Regions from separate parts of the Pigmentiphaga sp. GD03639 genome, predicted to be linked through region 3. Evidence: predicted binding sites of a transcription regulator. Region 3 holds the regulator's gene; each other region holds the start of a gene.
What was found. The regulator FNR, encoded in region 3, switches genes on or off when oxygen is low (the NO sensors DNR and NnrR bind a similar motif). The targets are predictions, from matches to a motif close to TTGATNNNNATCAA.

Region 1 (6,902 bases), on a different contig from region 3:
AGGCCGACCTGAGCATCAACTCGCTCACCAAGTACATCTGCGGCCACGGCAACGCGCTGGGCGGCGCGGTCACGGACACCGGGCTGTTCGACTGGACCGCCTATCCCAACATCAGCCCGTCGTACCGCAACACCAAGCCGGCCATGCAGGGCCTGCAGCAGATCAAGAAGAAGGGCCTGCGCGACATGGGCGCCACCCTGGGTTCGGAGGCCGCCCACCGCATCGCGGCCGGCGCCGAGACCCTCAGCCTGCGCATGGAGCGCGCCTGCTCGACCGCCGCCGCGCTGGCCGCGCAACTGGCCGCCCATCCCAAGGTCAAGCGCGTCTATCACCCCAGCCTGCCCGACCACCCGCAGCACGAGCGCGCGCGCGCCCTGTTCAAGCGCGGCGGCGCCTTGCTGGCCTTCGAGCTGCTGGACGGAATCGATCCGGTGCATTTCCAGAACCAGTTGCGCGTGGTCATCTCGGCCACCCACCTGGGCGACAACCGCACGCTGGCCATCCCGGTGGCACAGACCATCTATTGGGAAATGGGCCCCGAGCGGCGGCGGGAGATGGACATCGCCGATTCGCTGATACGCGTTTCGGTCGGCATCGAGGATCCCGAGGACCTGCTGGGCGACTTCGCCCAGGCCTGCGACGCCGTCTAGGGCCTGGTCCCGCTAAAAGGAGGCTCGCCAGGAACGGGCCGCTGGCCCGCGGCGTCTTCGTTCACGCCGCGTATCGCCGCGATCAGCGTCGCGGCCCGGTAGGGCTTGGTCACGTGGGCCTGGAAACCGCTTGCGAGCGCCCGCCTGCGGTCATCCTCGCGCGCCAGGGCGGTCACCGCCACCGCGCGCAAGGCCGCGCCGTCCAGGCCCATGCCCTTGCGCACCGACTCGATCAACTGATAGCCATCCATGCCCGGCATGCCTATGTCGGCCACCAGCGCGGAATAGAAACCGGCCCCGCGCTCGGCCAGTTCCTCGAGCGCGGCGTAGGCCGAGGTCACGCCCGTGACCTCGGCGCCGTACTCGCGCAGCAGGTGGGTCAGGTACTCCAGCATGTCCGGCTGGTCCTCCACGGCCAGGATGAGCTGGCCCGCCAGGCTGTCGGCATGCAGCAGGTCCCCCTTCTCGCCCTGGATGTCGCCGGTCTCGGAAGCGATGAGCGGCGACCGGTACACGGGCAGGCTGACCGTGAAGCAGGCGCCGCGGTTCATGCCCTCGCTCTCGGCCCACACTTCGCCGCCGTGCATTTCCACCAGCTGCTTGACGATGGACAGGCCCAGCCCCAGGCCGCCGTAGCGCCGCGAGGTCGAACCGTCGGCCTGGCGGAAGCGGTCGAACAGGTGGGGCAGGAAATCGGGCTCGATGCCCACGCCGCTGTCGGCCACCGAGATCTCGAACCGCGTATCGGTACGGCGAGCCGCGATGCTGATCCGGCCGTTGGGCGGCGTGAACTTGATCGCGTTGGACAGCAGGTTCCAAAAGATTTGTTGCAATCGCGCGGGGTCCGCCAGGACCAGGCAAACCTCGAAGCTGTGCTGGAATTCCAGCCGTATCCCCTTGCTCTGCATGGACGGCTCGCTGGACTGCACGACCCGCGCAACCTGCTCGAAGCCATCCAGGGGTTCCAGGTCGAGCTTGATCTTGCCCAGGAAGATCGCGCTCATGTCGAGCATGTCGGAAATCAGCGTGGCCTGGGTGCGGGCGCTTTGCAATATGGTCGAGAGGCCCTTGCGCAATTGCTCGTTGTCGGGCGCCCGCTTGAGCAGCAGCTGGCTCCAGCCGATGATGACCGACAGCGGCGTGCGCAGTTCGTGCGACAGCGTGGCCAGGAATTCGTCCTTCATGCGGGTGGCGGCCTCGGCGTCGTGCCGGGCGGCGCGCTCGGCCTCCAGCAACTGCTCGCGCTGTGCTTCCATGACGTAGCGCTCGGTGATGTCGCTGAACAGCACGGCGACGGTCGCCTCGTCGGGTTCCCCCAGGCGGAACGCATAGACGTCGAACCAGCGCTCCAGCGTTTCGGCATGATGTTCGAAGCGCGCCGGCTGGCCGGTCAGCGCGACGTCGCCATAGATCTGGTACCAGTGTTCCTCGTGGTCGGGAGACAGCTCCCGCATGCGCTTGCCCAGCGCATGGCGCAGGCCGGTGTGGGCCTCGAAGGCGGGATTGATCTCAAGGAAGCGATAATCGACCGGCTTGCCGTTGTCGAAGATCATCTGCAGGACGCAGAATCCCTGGTCGATGGATTCGAACAATTGCCGGTAGCGGTCCTCGCTGCGCCGCAAGGCGTCAGCGGCGGCCTGGTCGTCCAGGCGGCGCTGGCCCCGGAACCTGTAGGACGCGATATCCCACGGCTGCATACGCGTCGTTGCTCCCATCCGCTGGTTGGCCATCGATGGCGAAGTGTACCCGTGCGCGCGTGGCCTCCTCGGGGAGCATGTGTTTCAAGGCATGACCCTTGTGAGTCCGGCGCGGCCCGGCGGCCGGGCCGCGCCGGGGATGCTAGCATCCCGCCCATCGGGCCTCGCCCCGCCCTGCGCCATCCGCCGTGAACGCTCCCACCGATACCCATTCCGTCACCCTCGATCCGCAGCAATGGACCTTCGCCGCCGGCGAGGACGAGAGCCTGTTCCAGGCCGCGCGGCGCGCCGGGATACGGCTGCCCACCATCTGCCGCAACGGCACCTGCCGGACCTGTTTTTCGCGCATGGAAAGCGGCAGCGTCCGCTATCTGGTCGAATGGCCGGGCCTGAGCGCGCAGGAAAAGCAGGAAGGCTTCATCCTGCCCTGCGTGGCGGTGGCCACCTCGCCCATCGTCATGGTGAACCCGCACGCCGAGAAGACCGCCGACGCGGCGGGCTGACGCCCACGCCCGTATCCATGAACAGCTCGGCCAGGGTCTGGCGCAGCCAGGCGTGGCCGGGATCGCGGTGGAAGCGCGCGTGCCAGTACTGATTGACCGCATAGCGCTCGATCGGAATGGGGGGCGCGTGCACGCGCAGCCCTTCCTGCCGCGCCACGATCCCGCCCAGGAGGCTCGGCACCGTGGCGACGAAGTCGGTCTGCGCGATGATTGCCGCCAGGCCCAGGTAGCTGGGCAGCCGCAGCACCACCTGCCGCTCCAGCCCGGCACGGCGGATGGCCTGCTCCACGATCAACTGGCTGGTGGTCGAGGGCGAGACGTCGACGTGGCCTTCGCGGGCGAAATCGGCACGCGTGAAGGTGCGGCCGATGCGCGGATGGCGCGGTCCCGCCACGCACACGAAGTCCTGCTCGAACAGCCGCTGGCGGTAGAAGCCGGCATCCAGCTGCGGCATGAAGCCTATGGACAGGTCGGCTTCGCCGCTTTCCATGCGCGCCGGGGTGTCGGGCCCGATACGGAAGATCTCGATGCGCACGGCGGGCGCCACGTCGCGCAGGCGGTTGACGATGCGCGGCAGCAGCACGATGTGGCTGATGTCCGTCATGCACAGGCGGAAGACGCGATCGGAGGCCGCCGGCAGGAAGACGGCAGGCTCGAGCAGCGCCTGCATCGCGGCCAGCGCGGCGGCCACGCGGCCTTCGAGTTCCAGCGCGCGCGCCGTGGGCTCCATGCCCGAGGTGGTGCGCACGAACAGCGGATCGTCGAACAGTTCGCGCAGTTTCGCCAGGAAAAAACTCATCGTCGACTGGCTCATGCCCATGCGCTCGGCAGCGGCCGAGACGCTGCCGGTGCGGCGGATCTCGTCGAACACGCGCAGCAGCTTCGTATCGATATTCTCCAATTTTCTTATTGATCCATATCGATAAATTCGATCCAGCGTATCGATACCGCTCCATGGAGTCAAGCGCACCCGCTTACTAACATGGCGCCAGATTTCACGCGAGGAGACACCATGAGTACCGGAACCCAAGCGACCGCCATCGTGGTGGGCGGCGGCATAGGCGGCCTGGCCGCCGCGCTGGCCCTGGCCAGGGAAGGCGTGTCGGTCGAACTGCTGGAGCAGAGCCCGACCATAGGCGAGATCGGCGCCGGCATCCAGCTCGGCCCCAACGCCTTCGCCGCGCTGGACGCGCTGGGCGTGGGCGAGGCCGCGCGGCGCCGCGCAGTCTTCACCGAGCGCCTGATCATGATGGACGCGGTCGACGCCACCGAGGTCGGCGGCTTCGAGGTGGGCGAGGCGTTCCGTGCGCGCTTCGGCAATCCCTACGCCGTCATCCACCGTGCCGACATCCACCTGTCCATCCTGGAAGCGGTGCAGGTCCATCCGCTGATCCGCTTCAAGACCTCCACCCGCGTGCAGGCCCTGGAACTGGGCGACGGCCAGGCCACGGTGGTGGACGACCAGGGCGGCCGCCATACGGCCGATGCCGTGGTGGGCGCCGACGGCGTGAAGTCGGTGATACGCGACACGCTGATCGGCGACGAGGCCCGGGTGACCGGCCACGTGGTCTACCGCGCCGTGGTGGACGAGGCCGACATGCCCGACGACCTCAAGATCAACGCCCCGGTGGTGTGGGCCGGCCCGAACTGCCACCTGGTGCACTATCCGCTGCGCAACGGACACCAGTACAACCTGGTGGTCACCTTCCACAGCCGCGAGCCCGAGGTCTGGGGCGTGCGCGAGGGCAGCAAGGAGGAAGTGCTGTCCTACTTCGAGGGCATCCATCCCCGTCCGCACCAGATGCTGCACCGTCCCACGTCCTGGAAGCGCTGGGCCACCGCCGACCGCGACCCGCAGCCGCGCTGGGGCCAGGGCCGCGCCACGGTGCTGGGCGACGCCGCCCATCCCATGACCCAGTACCTGGCACAGGGCGCCTGCATGGCACTGGAAGATGCCGCCACGCTGGGCGCGGCGGTGCGCCATGCCCGCGGCGACCTGGAAGCGGCGTTCCGGCTGTACGAGAACTCCCGCATCACCCGCACCGCGCGCGTGGTGCTGTCCACCCGCGCCATGGGCACGCTCTACCACGCCAAGGGCGTCGAGCGCCTGGTGCGCAACTCGCTGTGGGTGGGCCGCACCCAGGATCAGTACTACGACGCGATGCAGTGGCTGTACGGCTGGCGCGTGGAGACCTGCCTGAAACCCTTGGTGTAACCGACCGGCCGCCGATACATCAAATAATACTAATTCGCGTTATCATTCCTGGAATTTCAACATTCCGGGAATCGCGGCCTCTCCACAGGCGCGACCTTAGCCTCATGTTGCGCAAATTCGGAGTCCTGCTGCACCGCTGGTTGGGCCTGGGCGTCGCCGCCTTCCTGTTCATCGCCGGGCTGACCGGCGCCTTCATCTCGTGGGACCACGAGCTCGACGCGTGGCTGAACCCGCAGCTGTTCGAGCCCGCCACGCAGGGCGAGCCGCTGCCGGTCGAGACCCTGATCGCCAGGCTGGAAGCCGAGGATCCGCGCCTGATGGTCACCTTCAGCCCGCTGGAGGTCGAGCCCGGCCACGCCCTGCTGGTCTCCGTCACCGGCCGCATCGACCCGGCCACCGGCAAGGCCTTCCCGCTGGACTTCAACCAGGTCGCGCTGGATCCGGTCACCGGCGACGTCCAGGGCCGGCGCGAATGGGGTGCGATCTCGCTCAGCCGCGAGAACCTGCTGCCTTTCCTGTACAAGCTGCACTACACCATGCACCTGCCCGACGTGAAGGGCGTGGAACTGGGTATGTGGTTCATGGGGCTGGTCAGCATCGCCTGGTTCCTGGACTGCTTCGTCGCGCTCTACCTGTCCTTCCCCTCGTGGCGCGCCTGGCGCAAATCGTTCGCGTTCCGCGTCGGCAAGGGCGGCTACGCGCTCAATTTCGACGTGCATCGCTCCGGCGGCGTCTGGCTGTGGGCGCTGCTGCTCCTGCTGGCGGTGACCTCGATCTCGCTCAACCTGGGCAACGAGGTCGTGCGTCCGGTGGTCAACCAGATCTCGCCGCTGACGCCCACGCCGTTCGAGACCCGCCCCCTGCGCCCGCTGGACCAGCCCATCATGCCGACGCTGACCCGGACGCGGATCGTCGAGCTGGGCAGGGCCGAGGCCGGCCGCCTGGGCATCGCCGAACCGGCCGGCGCCGTGTTCTACGGCGCGCTGCAAGGCATCTATGGCGTAGGTTTCTACGAACCCGGCAACGACCACGGCGACGGCGGGCTCGGCAACAGCTGGCTCTACTTCGACGAAAAGAACGGAGCGCTGCTGGGCAAGCACATCCCGGGCACCGGCAGCGCCGGGGACGTGTTCATGCAGGCCCAGTTCCCGCTGCATTCCGGCCGCATTCTGGGCATTCCCGGACGCATCTTCGTGTCGCTGCTGGGACTGTCGGTGGCCATCCTGAGCGTGACGGGCGTCGTGATCTGGGCGAAGAAACGCAAGGGCCGGATGGCCTCGGCCAGGGCGGCGCAGGCCCGCATGCGGCCCGCCGCGGCTACGAACTTGCCTGGCCTGTCTTGACGGCCACAGGGTAGGGTCGCCGGCGGCGAAGCCCGCCACCGATGGCGGGAAAGGCGATGGACAGGACGGCCGCATCCAGGGTGACGTCCACGCCTATCACCAGCGTCGCGTCCAGCACATCCAGCAGCCGCAGCATGCGCGCCCGTTCCTTGGCGAACGAGGCGCGGACCCGCGTCGGCCCCCAGGGCTGGAGCTCGTCCAGCGAGACCGGCACGGAGGTGTGGCCGCTGGCGCCGTTGCCATGGCCGACCCGCAACTGCACGCGATCCAGGTCCAGCCGCGCGCCGACCACGATGCGCCGGTTAATGCCGGGACGGCTGGCGATGCAGGCGATGGCGGAGTCGATCAGCGCGCAGACATGGTCGGCGGAGCCGGCCACCAGCAGCGGATGGTCGGGTACATCGGCCTCCACGTACCGGACGTTGCCGTCCGGCGAGAGGTCGTAGTCCTCCACGGCTGACTGGATCACGCGCCCCAGGTCGCACAGCGGCCCC
Region 2 (6,902 bases), on a different contig from region 3:
GCGCGGCGGCAGGCGGCGCGGCGGCTGCGGCGCATGGTCCAGGCCAGTATGCCGGCGCCGGCGGCCAGCAGCCAGCCGGCCATTGCCAGGCCCAGCGGCAGGCTGATCACGCCCAGCGTGACGCCGGCCAGCGCGATGGCGGCACAGGCGGCCCCGGCGGGAACCAGCACGCGCAGGTACAGCGCGTCCAGCGCGTCGGCGTCGGCGGTCAGGCGGAACAGCAGCCGGGCCGGCCGGGCGAGCAGCTTGCGCGCGGCCTCGGGCCGGGCCCAGCCCGCGAACAGCCGGGGACGCAGCGCGGCGATGACCGCCAGCGCCGCATCGTGGGTGACGACCCGCTCGCCATAGCGGGCCGCCGTGCGGACCAGGGCCAGCAGCCGTATGCCGGCGCCGGGAGTGAACACGTCGAACGCCAGGGCGGTGCCGGCGGCCAGTCCTGCCAGCGCGGTGGCGGTGATGAACCATCCGGACAGGCCCAGCAGCCCCATGCCGGCGAAGACCGTCAGCGCGGCCAGCGCGATGCCGCTCCACAACAGGCGCCGCCGGCCGGCGAAGAACAGCCGCAAGACGGCGCCAATGGAGGCCTTCATGACGCGGCCTCCATGACGTCCAGCGCGGCCAGGTCCATGCCGGCCGGCGCCGCGCGCGGGGGGGCCAGGTCGATCACCCGGTCCATGCGCGAGGCCAGTTCGGGGTCGTGCGTGGCGACGATCAGGGTCTTGCCCGCGGACTGCGCCAGCAGCCGGCGGGTCAGCTCCCGGGCCGTGGCGGCGTCCAGGTGGGCGGTGGGTTCGTCGGCCAGCCACAGGTCGCTGCCGGGCGCGGCGACTGCCCTGGCCATTGCCAGGCGCAGGCATTCTCCGCCGGACAGGCCGGTGCCGGCTTCGCCCAGCGGGCGTCCAGCTTCGCGTCCCGCGAGCAGCTCCAGGGTCGCGGCCCGCAGGGCGCGGTCCACCGCCCGCGGGTCCACGTCCGGGCGGCCCAGGGCGACGTTGGCGGCCAGCGTACCGGCAAAGACATGCGGCTTCTGCCCTATCCAGGCCATGCGTGCCCGCAGACGCGGCGCGTTCTGGTCATCCAGCGCCACGCCGTCGATGAGGACGGCGCCGGACTGGGCCGGCACGAGGCCGGCGATCAACGCCAGCAGCGTCGACTTGCCCGCGCCGCTCGGTCCGACGATGGCTACCCGCTCGCCCGGGGCCACGCGCAGGTCCAGGCCGTCGATGACCGGTGGCGCCGAATCGGCGTGCGCGAAGCGCAATTGGACGAGTTCGACGGCGGGGGGAGGGCGACGGGCGGGCGCGTCGTCCGGCGAGGGCAAGGGGAGGATGCCGCCCACCAGCTTCGTGGGCGCGGCGGCGAGCGCCCGCAGCGCCTCCAGCGCCGCCCGGCCCGCGGCCCGGTCATGCCAGGCCGTGGAAAGGTCGCGCAGCGGTTCGAAGAAACTGGGGGCCAGCAGCAGGACGAAGAGCCCCTGGCCGAGGGAGAGCGGACTGCCCCAGGTGCCGAAGGGCAAGGTGCCCAGCAGGTGGAATCCTACGTAGACCGCGACCATGGCGACCCCGATGGCGGAAAACAATTCCAGCACCGCCGAGGACAGGAAGGCGATGCGCAGTACCGCCATGGTACGCGTATGCAGTGTTTGTGCAACGTATGCCAGCCGTCCGGTGGTGGCGTCGACGGCGTCCAGCGCACGCAGCGTGGCCAGCCCGCGCAGGCGATCCAGCAGGAAGGCGTTCAGCGTGCCCATCTCCGCCAGGTGGGCCTGGCTGGCGCGCTGGGCGCGCCAGCCCACCAGCGCCATGAAGACCGGGATCAGCGGGGCCGAGGCCAGCAGGACCAGCGCCGCGACCCACGACAGCGGCGCGACGGCCGCCAGGATGGCCAGCGGCACGACCAGTATCTTCAACTGGATGGCGGGATAGCGGGCCAGGTAGGGCAGCGCGGCATCGGCCTGTTCGGCCAGCACGCTGGCCGCGTGGCCGGCGGCGGGGCGGCGCTTGTCCAGCGGGGAACCGCTTGCCAGCGCGTCGACCGCGGCGGCACGCAGCGCCGACAGGCGGCTCCTTGCGACCTGGAAGCTCAGGCGCGTTCCCCACGCATCGCACGCCGCGCGCAGGGCGCCGGCAAGCAGGAAGGCCGCGGCGGACACCAGGCCTGCGGCCACGTCGCCGGGATCCGCCGCCATGCGCTGCACCGCCGCGGCCAGGATGCCGGCCTGGGCCAGCCACGTCAGCGATCCGGCCAGTTGCAGCCAGTCGCCGGGGGAGGGGCGAAGCGCGTCGCCGGAGCGCGCGCAGGCGGGGCGGGACAGGGGCGTACTCCCGTTGTACGTTGGGCTACGCCTAAGGTATCAGTGCTCGGCCGTACGTGACAATGATCTACGTCAAGTCGCGACATTCGGTCGCGCCTTCGGGGGCGGCCGGCGGCAAAAAGAAACGGCCCCGTCTAGGGGCCGTCGTTCAATCGCGGTAGCCGTGGCGCCGGTAGTGGCGCTCTTCGCGGTAGCGCTCGCGCTCCCAGCGCCGCTCCTGTTCCCAGCGCCTTTCCCGCCAGTACGGGTCGTAGGGCACGTAGCCGACCGGCCCGGGGATCACCATGACGGGGGGAGGCGGGGGCACGTAGACCGGCGCGGGGGCCACGTAGACCGGTGGCGGGCCATAGACGATACCTGGTATACCGATGCCTATGGATACGCTCACGCGGGCCTGGGCCGTCGCGCTGACGGCCAAGAGGGCCGCGGCCATCAGCCCTGCCATTGCCAGCCGTTTCATACAGATTCTCCGAAACTGCGATAGTCCGACTGTAGGGGCGATTTCCGGCCGGCGGTTTGTGCGGGCTGTTGCAATCGTCGCTACATGTAACGGCCCCGGGGCGGGCGTCGCGGTTCGCGTTGCCCCGCCGCGACGCCATCAGTATCCGACGGTGAAGCGCCGCCCCGTATGCGCGGGCTTTTCCACTTCGTCCAGCATCGCGATGGCGAAGTCTTCCATGGAGATCCAGCTGCGGCCGTCCGCCGCGGTCAGCAGCGTATCGCCGCCCAGGCGGAACGTGCCCGTGCGCTCGCCCGGCGTGAACAGCGCCGAGGGCGACAGGAACGTCCAATCCAGGTCCTTCTCGGTCCGCAGGGCGTTCAGCCAGTCACGCCCGGCCAGCGCCTCGGGCTTGTACTCGGCCGGGAACGTCGGCGTGTCCACCAGCGCGATTCCGGGAGCCACCTCCAGGCTGCCGGCGCCGCCCACTACCAGCAGTCGCCGCACGCCGGCCTGCCTGACGGGGCCGAGGACGGCGGCCAGAGGCGAGGTGGCGAAGCGCACACTGCTGATGACCGCGTCCTTGCCGCGCAGGGCGTCGGCCAGCTTCGCGCCGTCGGCCAGGTCGACGTCCAGGGTCTCCAGGCCGGGGCGTGCGGCGAGCTTCGAGGCGTGGCGGGCGAGGGCGGTGACGTGGTGGCCGCGGGCCAGGGCTTCGTTGACGAGGCGGCTGCCGACGTTGCCGGTGGCGCCGAGGATGGCGATGTTCATGGAAACTCCTTGATAGTGAGGGGACGGAGGGAAACCGTCGCGACAGCCATCAGCTTAGGGGCTGTCCCATGAGGGAAAAACAGGGGTGGCCGCCATAGTTTGTTTCGGTTTACGGTCAAATGCGGGCTCCTTTCGCAGCGTCGTAGGCAAGGGTTACATCCCATTCCTGTTCCCCGGGAAGCGACAAGCGTATAGATAGGGCCCATGTCCGACGGCCGCGGCCGGGCATTGCGCTTGCTACGGCCCGGGGCGGACACTCTGCCGCTGTCCCCCAAGGAGCCCATATTGACCACCATGCTTCGAGGTCCCGCGCACAGAATGGCCGGGAACGACACCGCCTTTTCGATGGAAGGCGCGCCGTCCCCCGGGCGGCGCGCCGATACGGCGCCGCTTGACAATCGCGCGGCGGAACTGGCCGCCGGCCTGCGGGATGCGCAGGCCCATATCGATCCGAAGTTTCTTTACGACGCGCAAGGGTGCGTCCTGTTCAACGCCATCTGCGAACTCGAGGAGTACTACCCGACCCGCACCGAGCGGGCCATCTTCGAGGCCCATCGTCCGGCCATCGCCCGGTCCCTGCCGCGCCGCATCCAGTGGGTGGACCTGGGCTGCGGAGATTGCGCGAAGTCCCGTTCCTGGCTGGCCCACGTGGACGCCTGCCGATATCTGGGCGTGGACATCGCCGCCGACTGCCTGCGGCACGAGGTGGCGGCGCTGGGGCGCAAATTCCCCCAGATCGCCTGCGTGGCCGTGGAGGCGGACTTCTCGGGCGACCTGGACCTGCGCCGCCACCTGGTCGATATCGAGGAGCATCCGCCGGTGTTTTTCTACCCCGGATCGTCCATCGGCAACTTCGATCCGGAGCGAGCCGTCGCGCTGATGGCCGCGATCTGCCGCCAGGCCGGTCCGCGCGGCAGTCTGTTGATCAGCGCCGACCTGCGCAAGGACAGGCGCGTGATGGAGCGCGCCTATGCCGACGACCTGGGCGTGACGGCGGCATTCAACCGCAACGTGCTGCGCGTATGCAACCGGGTGCTGGGCAGCGACTTCCAGCCGGCCGAGTTCGACCATGAGTCGCGCTTCGACGATGGCCACGGCCGTATCGAGATGCGGCTGCGGGCCCGGCAGCGGCAGCGCGTACGCTGGGGGACGTCGGAGCGGATATTCGAGGCAGGCGAGGAGATCGTGACCGAGCATTCCTACAAGTACACGCCGGCGCAGTTCGATGCCATGCTGGCGCAGGCGGGTTTTTCGGTGCGCAACATGTGGACCGATCCCCGTTCGTGGTTCGGCGTTTTCCTGGCCCAGCGATGAACGCGCGCGACGATGTGTTCGTTCCCGAGTTGCTGGCCCGCCGCGTGGCGGCCGTGCGCGAGGCGACGCTGGCCCTCCTGGACGGGTTGACGCCCGAGGACTGCATGCTGCAGTCCATGCCCGAGGCCAGTCCGGTCAAGTGGCACGTCGGCCACGTCGCGTGGTTCTTCGAGACCTTCGTGCTCGAACCGTGGCAGCCGGGCTTCAGGCCCTTCGATCCCGCCTTCCGCGAGCTGTTCAACTCCTACTACGTGGGCGTGGGCGAGCGGCATCCGCGCGGCCAGCGGGGGCTGCTCTCGCGTCCGTCGCTGGACCGGGTCATGGCCTACCAGCAGTCGGTGCTGGAACGCCTGCTGGCCTGGATGGACGATGACGCGCCGCCGCGGGCGCTGGCGCTGGTCGAGCTCGGCCTGCATCACGAACAGCAGCACCAGGAACTGATCGCGACCGACCTGAAGCACCACTTCTGGCACAACCCTCTGCTGCCCGCGTGGCGGCCGGCCCGGGCCAAGGAACCGCCGTCGGAACCCGGGCCGGCGGCATTCCTGCGCTATGACGAGGGACTGGCGGACGTGGGGCATGCGGGCGAAGGCTTTGCCTTCGACAACGAGGCGCCGCGGCACCGCGTGTGGGTCGATGCGTTCGAACTGGCGCAGCGCCCGGTCTCGAATGCGGAATACCTGGCCTTCATCGAGGACGACGGCTATGGCCGGCCGGACTTGTGGTTGTCCGACGGCTGGGATGCGCGCGTGCGCGGTGGATGGGACATGCCGCTGTACTGGATGCGGCGCGACGGCCGATGGATGTGCCATACGGTGGCCGGGCCGCTCCCCATGGACCCGGCCGAGCCCGTCTGCCACTTGAGCTATTACGAGGCCGATGCCTATGCCCGGTGGGCGGGCGCCCGGCTGCCGACGGAACAGGAATGGGAAATCGCGGCCGCGCGGGCCATGGCCGAAGGCGCCGGCCTGCCGGCCGATGGGGACTTCGCCGAGTCGGGGCTGCTGCATCCAGCGCGGCTGCGCGCCGATGCGCCCGGTTTCCTGGGCGGTGTCTGGCAGTGGACGCAAAGCGCCTACCTGCCGTATCCGGGTTTTCGTCCCGCCGCCGGCGCGGTGGGGGAATACAACGGCAAGTTCATGATCAACCAGATGGTGCTGCGGGGCGGGTCCTGCGCCACGCCTCGCAGTCACATCCGTGTCACGTACCGCAATTTCTTTGCGCCTGGCTCGCGCTGGCAGTACGCCGGCCTGCGGCTGGCGCGATAAGGAGCCGAGCATGAAGGAACCCGAGAAGCGGCGGCCGGAACGGACCCGGGCCCAGGACGACATGGGCCGGGGCGAGCCGCGGCTGCCCCACGAGCACGACGAATCGCACGACAGCCAGGAAAGCGCGCCGCGCAAGGTGATCGAGCAGGCCTACGAGGATGTGCAATCGGGCCAGGAAGACACCGACCTGCGCTCCAGCGGAGGCCGGCGCGAGCCGAGCGTGCCGCGCAACGAACGCTGAAGCGGGCGGGGCCGTTTAGCGCGCCTTGCCCTTGGGGGCGGCGGTATCGGCGTTGCGGCGGGCCTCGCGCAGGTTGGCCAGCAGGCCCTGGCAGTCGGCGTCGGTGCCAGGGCCGGTCTCGATCAGCGGGATCAGCGCGGCCAGCGGATTGATGAATGCCAGCGCGACGGAAGCGCCCGCGCGCGCGAACAGCGAGGCTTTGTCGATCTTGAAGTCGGGGGCGCCGAAAGTGCCGACGATGTCGATGGGCGAGCGGGCCACCAGTATGCTCTTGTCCTTGGGCCGGGGTTCGAAGCGCAGCCCCAGGCGTTCGTTGCGCAGGTCTATGGTCCCATGGCCGTCGATGCGCGTGTCGTCGGTGTCGACGACCAGGGCCTGCGAAGTGGCGATGCCGTCCTTGACCCCGAAGGTGGCGACCGCGCAGCGCAGCCGCGTGTCCTTGTCTCCGCCGATCAGGAATCCCAGCGCCTGGGAGGCGTCCAGGCCGATGGCCTCGACCAGCAGGTTGGAGATCTCGCCGCCGGTCACGGCCACGCCCACGGTGCCGTCGGCACG
Region 3 (6,902 bases):
TGCTGGTGCTGCGCAACGCCGGACCGCTGGCGGCGGCCATGCCCGAAGCGGGCTACATCCCCATCCCGGCCAAGCTGGCGCGACAGGGCGTGCGCGACATGGTGCGCATCTCGGACGCGCGGATGAGCGGTACCGCGTACGGCACGGTGGTGCTGCACGTTTCGCCGGAAGCCGCGGCAGGCGGTCCGCTGGCCCTGGTCAGGAACGGCGACCTGATCCGCCTGTCGGTTGCGCGCCGCGCGATCGACCTGCTGGTGGACGAGGCCGAGCTGGAACGCCGCCGCGCCGCATGGACGTCCGCGCGGCCGGCCGCGCAGCGCGGCTACCGATGGCTGTACCAGCGGCACGTGATGCAGGCCGAGCACGGCTGCGACTTCGACTTCCTGCGCGCGCCGGCGCGCCCCGACGATGCCGGCGGCGGCCGGCAAGGAGACCCCGCATGACCGGAACCGTGTTTGCCCAACCCCTGGCCCAGTTGCCCGGCATCCTGCCCGAGATCGCGATCGACGCCATCCCCGACGACGAGCGCGTATGGGTGCCGCAGGCGCCCAACGTCTGGTTCCGTCCGCTGTTCTTCAACACCCTGGGGGGCGGCTGGTGCAACCTGCTGCGGGTGCGGCGCTCGGGCGTCCTGAGCCGGCACATCCATCCCGCGCCGGTGTTCGGCTACGTCATCAAGGGATCCTGGCGCTACCTGGAACACGATTGGGTGGCCTCGGCCGGCCGCTTCGTGTTCGAGCCGCCGGGCGAGATCCATACCTTGACGGTGGACGCGGATGGCAAGGACGACGAAATGATCACCTTCTTCAACGTCAGCGGCGCCATGGTCTACCTGGACGAGCGCGGCATGCAAATCGGCTACGAGGATGTGTTCAGCAAGATCGAGATGTGCAGGCGCCACTATCGGGAAGTCGGACTGGGCGAGGACTACGTGCGGCAGTTCATCCGCTAGCCGTCCTAGGGTTTGCATGAATTCCTGTCCGGGGCGTCAATAAGTAGTATTTATTTGTAGTATAAATAGCGGCGGAAAATCCATCCCGCGCCGCGTCGTTCTCTTCGTATCGTATCGAGGCACTATGGATCGTCGAACAGCATTGAAGGCGGCGGGCGGCGTGGTGGCCCTGCCGTGGGCGCGGGCGCTGCACGCCCAGGACAAATATCCTTCCCGTCCCGTGCGCATCGTGGTGCAGTATCCGCCGGGGGGCGTGACCGACGTCGCCGCCCGCCTGGTGGGCGAGGTGCTGACCCGCAAGTACGGCCAGCCCGTGGTCATCGAGAACCGCGCCGGGGCCAGCGGCATCATCGGCCAGCAGTACGTCGCCGGCCTGCCACCCGACGGCTACACGCTCATCACCGGCGGCCTGGGCGGCAACGTGATTCCGCCCGTCACGGTGCGCAACCTGCCCCTGGACGTGGTGCGGTCCTTCGTGCCCATTGCCCAGGTCGCGGAATTCGTCAACATCCTGGTCGTGCCGCAGCAACATCCCGCCACCTCGGTGCGCGAGCTGATCGCGTATGCCAAGCGTTCGTCCAAGCCGCTCAGCTACGGTTCGAACGGACTGGGCACCTCGGTGCACCTGACCAGCGAACTGTTCGCCTCGACCGCGGGAATCGACCTCATGCACGTCCCCTACAAGGGCAGCAACGAAGCGCTGGTCGATACGGTGAACGGCAATCTCGATTTCTGCTTCTCCAACCTGCCGCCGGTGATGCCCCTGCTCAAGAGCGGCAAGCTGCGCGCGCTGGCGGTGACCAGTTCGTATCGCATCAAGCAGTTGCCCGACGTGCCCACCATGGCCGAGGCGGGCGTGCAGGACTTCGTCGTCACCAGCTGGCTGGGCATCTATGGCCCGGCGAAGATGCCGGCGGCCATCGTCGAGCAATTGGGGCGGGACATCGCCGAAGGGCTGCGCCAACCCGACATGACGGCCAGGCTGGAAGCGGCCGCGTTCGAGCCGCGGCCGCTGGATTCGGTGGAATTCGCGCGGGTGAACCAGTCCGAACTGGCGCGCTGGGACGCCATCGCCAAGCGCTCCAAGGTGGCGCTGGAGTTCGGCCAGTAGGGCCGCCTGGCCGTGCATTGTCTATTCGGGACCCGGCGGATATAGTCATGCTGCCATGGACATCAACAAGCTCGACCTGAATCTCCTGCTGGTATTCGAGGCGCTCTATCTCGAGCGCAACGTGACTCGCGCGGGGGAACGCGTCGGACTGTCCCAGCCGTCCATGAGCAATGCCCTGCTGCGCTTGCGCAACCAATGCAACGACCCGCTGTTCGTTCGCACGCAGGGCGGCATGGAGCCCACTTCGTACGCGTCCGAGCTGGCGGGCAGCGTGCTGCGGGCGTTGGAACTGGTGCGCAATGGCTTCGAGCAGGCCAGCGGATTCGATCCGGGCTCCAGCCAGCGCAGCTTCACGCTCCTGATGTCCGATTTTTCCCAGTTCCTGGTGTTGCCGCAGCTCGTGGCGCGCTTCAAGTCGTCCGCGCCGGGCATCAGCCTGGAGGTCAGCAGCCTGAGCAGGGAACACTACCGGGCGGCCCTGGAAAGCGGCGACGCCGATCTCGCCGTCGGCAACCTGCAGGAGCTGCAAAGCGGTTTCTACCAGCAGGGCCTGTTCGTCGACCAGCACGTCTGCGTGATGGGCAGCGGTTTCCTCAAGGCGGGCGAGGCGATCACGCTGGACGAGTACCTCGCGGCGCGGCACCTGGTGGTCACGGCCAACAAGACCGACCTGCAGATAGAGAAGGAGCTGGGCAAGCAGGGGCACCGGCGCGAAGTGGCGCTGCGCGTGCCCAACTACCTGGTGCTGCCCAAGATCCTGGCGCAGACGGACCTGATCGTCACGGTGCCCGAGGTCATCGCCCAGGCCATTACCGACGATGCCGCCGGAGCGACCTGGTCGCGGCTGCCCTTCCAGACCCCGCATACCCACATCCGCCAGTTCTGGCATGCGCGCTACCACCACGACAGCGCCAATACCTGGCTGCGCCGGCAGATCGCCGACCTGCACATAGGCGCCAGCCTGCGCAAGGTGGGGGCCGGCCCGACGCCGCCGGCGTGTCCCGAGGCGGCATGAACGGCCGCGCGGCTATTGCGCCAGCGCGACCAGGTGGCCCCAGTTCAGCCGCGATTGCAGATGGAAGTAGGTCATGGCCAGCCAGCCCTTGCGCATCCACGCGGTGACCGTGGCGTCGGGCAACTGGTCGAAGCGGGTCTCGTCCACCACCAGGAAGCCGTCCAGCGTGACGCGCTCGCCGCCTTGCAGGTCCACGGCCACCTGGCGCGGGATCAGCAGGTTCTCGGCCCGCAGGGCCGCGACGTAGTCGCGGGTCATCGCGAGCCCGGCCTGGAGTTCCCCCAGGAATTGCAGCATTTCCCCGACGACAGGAGAGGGTTGGCCATCCTCGAACAGGGGCTGGGCGTCGTCGGCGGCACTGCGCAGGTGGGCGGCATCCTCGTCCACGCACAGCGCGTAGCGCTGGCTGGCCGGGTCTTCCTGCAGGATGAACGGATAGCGCCGCAAATGGGCGGGAATGTAGCGGTTGGGCCGCCACCGCCCGGCGGCATCCACCAGGAGGTTCTGCGCGCTGCGCAGGCCCAGTACCGCCATGGGCATCTGTTCTTCGCCGGCGAACACGATGGGCAGGTCCCGCGCCGCCATCGCGAACTCCGTCGCCACCAGCGGCACGGCGGTCTGGCCGCGCGAGAAGGCGTAGCCGGCCTGGCGGTCGAGCCGCAGGTGGGCATGCCGTTGCGGGTCCAGCGCGCGGGCCTGGGCGAACATGGGGGCGTTGGCGCCCGCCTGGGGAGAGGTGGTCATCGGTATCCTGCTAGCAATGGGGGCCGGCCAGGCGCCGCAGCGCCGCCATGTCCACGATCTCGACCTGCTTCTGCTGGATGCGCAGCACGCCGGACTTGGCGAAACGCGAGAACAGACGGCTGACGGTCTCGAGGGTCAGTCCCAGGAAGTTGCCGATTTCCTCGCGGCTCATACGCAGCACGAACGCGGACGAGGAATAGCCGCGCGCGGCCAGGCGCTCCGACAGGCTGACCAGGAAGACGGCCAGCCGTTCCTCGGCGCGCATGGTACCCAGGGACAGCAGCATCTGCTGGTCTTGTTCGATCTCGCGACTCATCAGCCGCATGAGCTGGCGTTGCAGCGAGGGCAGGTGGTTGGCCAGCGAGGACAGGTCGCGCACCGGGATCACGCAGACCTCGCTGTCTTCCAGCGCGATGGCGGTCGAAGCATGGCTGTTGCGGCCCAGTCCGTCCAGCCCGACGATTTCGCCGGGCAGGTGAAAGCCGGTGATCTGCTGGCGGCCGTCCGCCAGTTCCAGATAGGTCTTCAGGGTGCCGAAGCGGATGCCATAGACGGCGTCCAGGCCGTCCTCGAAGCGAAAGAGGGATTCGCCCCGGGCGAGCCGCACGCGCTGCTGCACCAGTTCGTCCATTCGCCCGGCATCCTCGGCGGCCATGCCGACGGGCAGGCAGAACTGCCCCAGCCCGCAGGTCGAGCAGCGTATGGAGTCGAGGGTAAGCGGAATGCGTTTGGTCATGGCTGGTCTTTGTTCTGGGCCGGCCGCAGCGGCCTGGGCGGCGTCTGCCCTAAGGCAGGCGCTTGGCGTAGCTCTGCCGCAGCATGTCGATGAATACCCGGACGCGCAGCGGCAGGTGCTTGCGCTGAGGATACACGGCATAGATGGCGTTGGGGGGCGCGGCGAACTGGTCCAGCACCGTCACCAGGCGGCCTTCCTTCAGGTCGTCCTCGATTTCCCACAGCGATCGCCATGCCAGTCCCCGCCCGTCCAGAGTCCAGGCATGGAGCACGGCGCCGTCGGTGCATTCCAGCGTACCCGATATGCGCTGCGGCGTCGTCTTGCCATCGATGGTGAAGAGCCAGCCGCGTGCCTGGTTGACGCCGGTGCCGAAGGACAGGCAGTTGTGGCGCGCCAGGTCGGCGGGGTGTTCGGGCGTGCCGTGCCGGCGCAGGTAGGCGGGCGAGGCGACCACCATCCGGCGGTTGTCGGCCAGGCGCACGCTGACCATGCTGGAGTCGGCCAGATCGCCGATCCGGATGGCGCAGTCATAGCCTTCGTTGACCAGGTCCACCAGCCGGTCGCTCAGGTCCAGCGTCACCGTGATGCCGGGATAGGCGTCCAGCAGCCGGGGCAGCAGGGGCGCCACGTGGCGCCGGCCGAATCCGCCCGGGGCCGTGACGCGGAAGTGCCCCTTGGGATGTTCGCCGCCCGCCGCCACGCTGTTTTCGGCGTTCTCGAGCGACTGCAGGATCTGCTGGCATTCCTCGAAGAATTCCGTGCCCTCGGCGCTGAGCGAGATCTTGCGCGTGGTACGGATCAGCAGCTTGACGCCCAGCCTGGCTTCCAGCGCGTCGATGCGCCTGCCGATGACGGCGGGAGCGACTCCTTCGCTGCGTGCCGCGGCCGACAGGCTTCCGCGCACGACGGCCGAGACGAAGGATTCGATCTGCTTGAAGCGGTCCATGGGAGGCCGGGCGATTTATGCAAATTAGTAAATAATTTGCGCCCGATTTTAGCCTATTCTTAAAAACCGGAGGGGCCGGCGCATCAACCCTGAGGTTCGCGTTGCAGGACGCGGATCAACTGATCGATATCCAGCGGCTTGGTCAGGTGAAAGGCGAACCCGGCATCCAGGCAGCGGCGCACGTCGGACTCCATGCCGTAGCCCGTGAGCGCGACCGCGATCTGGTCGGGCTGGGGGGCATAGTGCCGCAGCACGTCGATGCCATCGCCGTCGGGCAGTCCCATGTCGCTGACCAGGACGTCGTAGCGCTTGGCGTCGACGCAGCGGCAGGCTGCCGCCACGTTTTCCGCGACCTCGACCTCGTAGCCGTATTCGCTCAGCAGGAACTGCATGGCTTCGGCGGTATCGACGTTGTCCTCCACCAGCAGGATGCTGGCGGGGCGGACCAGCGGCGCGGAGACTGGCTGCGCTTGCTCGACCGGGGCGTCCGGAGCCCCGCTGGCCGGATCGTCCAGCGTCAGCGTGAAGGTCGTGCCCTTGCCCTGGCCGTCGCTGCGCACGCTCAGGGTGCCGCCATGGCGCTGCGCCAGGGAACTGGCGATGGCCAGCCCCAGCCCCAGGCCGCCGCGCGACTGGGCGGCATCTTCCTCGCCCTGGTCGAAGGCGTCGAAGATGCGCTTGAGCGCCTGCGGGGGAATCCCGATGCCGGTGTCCGAGACGTCGACGGCGATCTTGCCGGGTATCGGCTGATACACGGTCACGCGTATTTCGCCGCCGCGCGGCGTGAACTTGATGGCGTTCTTCAGCAGGTTCCAGACGATCTGCTGCAAGCGGGCCGGGTCGGCCTGCACGATGACCGGATAGGGCAGCGGCGTGTAGTGCAGCTCGATGTGCCGCGCGGCCGCTTCCTCGCGGAAGATCTCGGCGATCCCGTTCAGGATGCCGACCAGGTCGGTGGGTTCGAGGCGCAGGCTGAGCTTGTCGTTGACGATCTTGGAGATGTCGAGCAGGTCGTCGATCAGGCGTGCCTCGACCTCGACGTTGCGCTTGATGAGTTCGACGCTGCGGCGGCATTCGGGGGACAGGTCCTGGCGCAGGTCCAGCGCCTGCGCCGCCGCGTAGATCGGGCCCAGCGGCGTGCGCAGCTCGTGCGACAGCACGGCCAGGAAGCGGTCCTTGGCGCGGTTGGCGGCCTCGGCCTGTTCCTTGGCCACCTGCAGCAGATCGGCCGCGACCCGGCTGTCGGTCATGTCGCGCACGATGCGCGAGAAGCCGCGCACGGCGCCGCCATTGCCGAAAATGGCGGTCGTCACGACCGAGGCATAGAACGTGGCGCCGTTCTTGCGCATCAGCCATCGTTCCTCGGCCAGGCTGTTGCCGGTGCCGATGTCGGCGAGC

Region 1: a site for FNR is predicted at 3,760-3,773, ahead of N5K27_RS18115 (3-hydroxybenzoate 6-monooxygenase). Genes of this name have one in related genera too.
Region 2: a site for FNR is predicted at 2,377-2,390, ahead of cydD (thiol reductant ABC exporter subunit CydD). Genes of this name have one in related genera too.

The regions. Positions count from the first base shown of each region.
Region 1 is NZ_JAOCLR010000017.1:88,724-95,625, reverse strand. It holds gene N5K27_RS18135 (cystathionine gamma-synthase family protein) at 1-650, shown strand, start outside; gene N5K27_RS18130 (ATP-binding protein) at 647-2,347, opposite strand; gene N5K27_RS18125 (2Fe-2S iron-sulfur cluster-binding protein) at 2,536-2,850, shown strand; gene N5K27_RS18120 (LysR family transcriptional regulator) at 2,804-3,751, opposite strand; gene N5K27_RS18115 (3-hydroxybenzoate 6-monooxygenase) at 3,863-5,065, shown strand; gene N5K27_RS18110 (PepSY-associated TM helix domain-containing protein) at 5,173-6,408, shown strand; gene N5K27_RS18105 (hypothetical protein) at 6,383-6,902, opposite strand, start outside.
Region 2 is NZ_JAOCLR010000024.1:26,105-33,006, reverse strand. It holds gene N5K27_RS21395 (ATP-binding cassette domain-containing protein) at 1-590, opposite strand, end outside; gene cydD (thiol reductant ABC exporter subunit CydD) at 587-2,248, opposite strand; gene N5K27_RS21385 (hypothetical protein) at 2,463-2,774, opposite strand; gene N5K27_RS21380 (NAD(P)-dependent oxidoreductase) at 2,913-3,524, opposite strand; gene egtD (L-histidine N(alpha)-methyltransferase) at 3,843-4,838, shown strand; gene egtB (ergothioneine biosynthesis protein EgtB) at 4,835-6,106, shown strand; gene N5K27_RS21365 (hypothetical protein) at 6,117-6,347, shown strand; gene N5K27_RS21360 (AsmA family protein) at 6,363-6,902, opposite strand, start outside.
Region 3 is NZ_JAOCLR010000004.1:191,868-198,769, forward strand. It holds gene N5K27_RS06260 (IlvD/Edd family dehydratase) at 1-443, shown strand, start outside; gene N5K27_RS06265 (2,4'-dihydroxyacetophenone dioxygenase family protein) at 440-952, shown strand; gene N5K27_RS06270 (tripartite tricarboxylate transporter substrate binding protein) at 1,077-2,063, shown strand; gene N5K27_RS06275 (LysR family transcriptional regulator) at 2,119-3,078, shown strand; gene N5K27_RS06280 (SapC family protein) at 3,091-3,822, opposite strand; gene fnr (fumarate/nitrate reduction transcriptional regulator Fnr) at 3,833-4,558, opposite strand; gene N5K27_RS06290 (LysR family transcriptional regulator) at 4,608-5,504, opposite strand; gene N5K27_RS06295 (response regulator) at 5,588-6,902, opposite strand, start outside.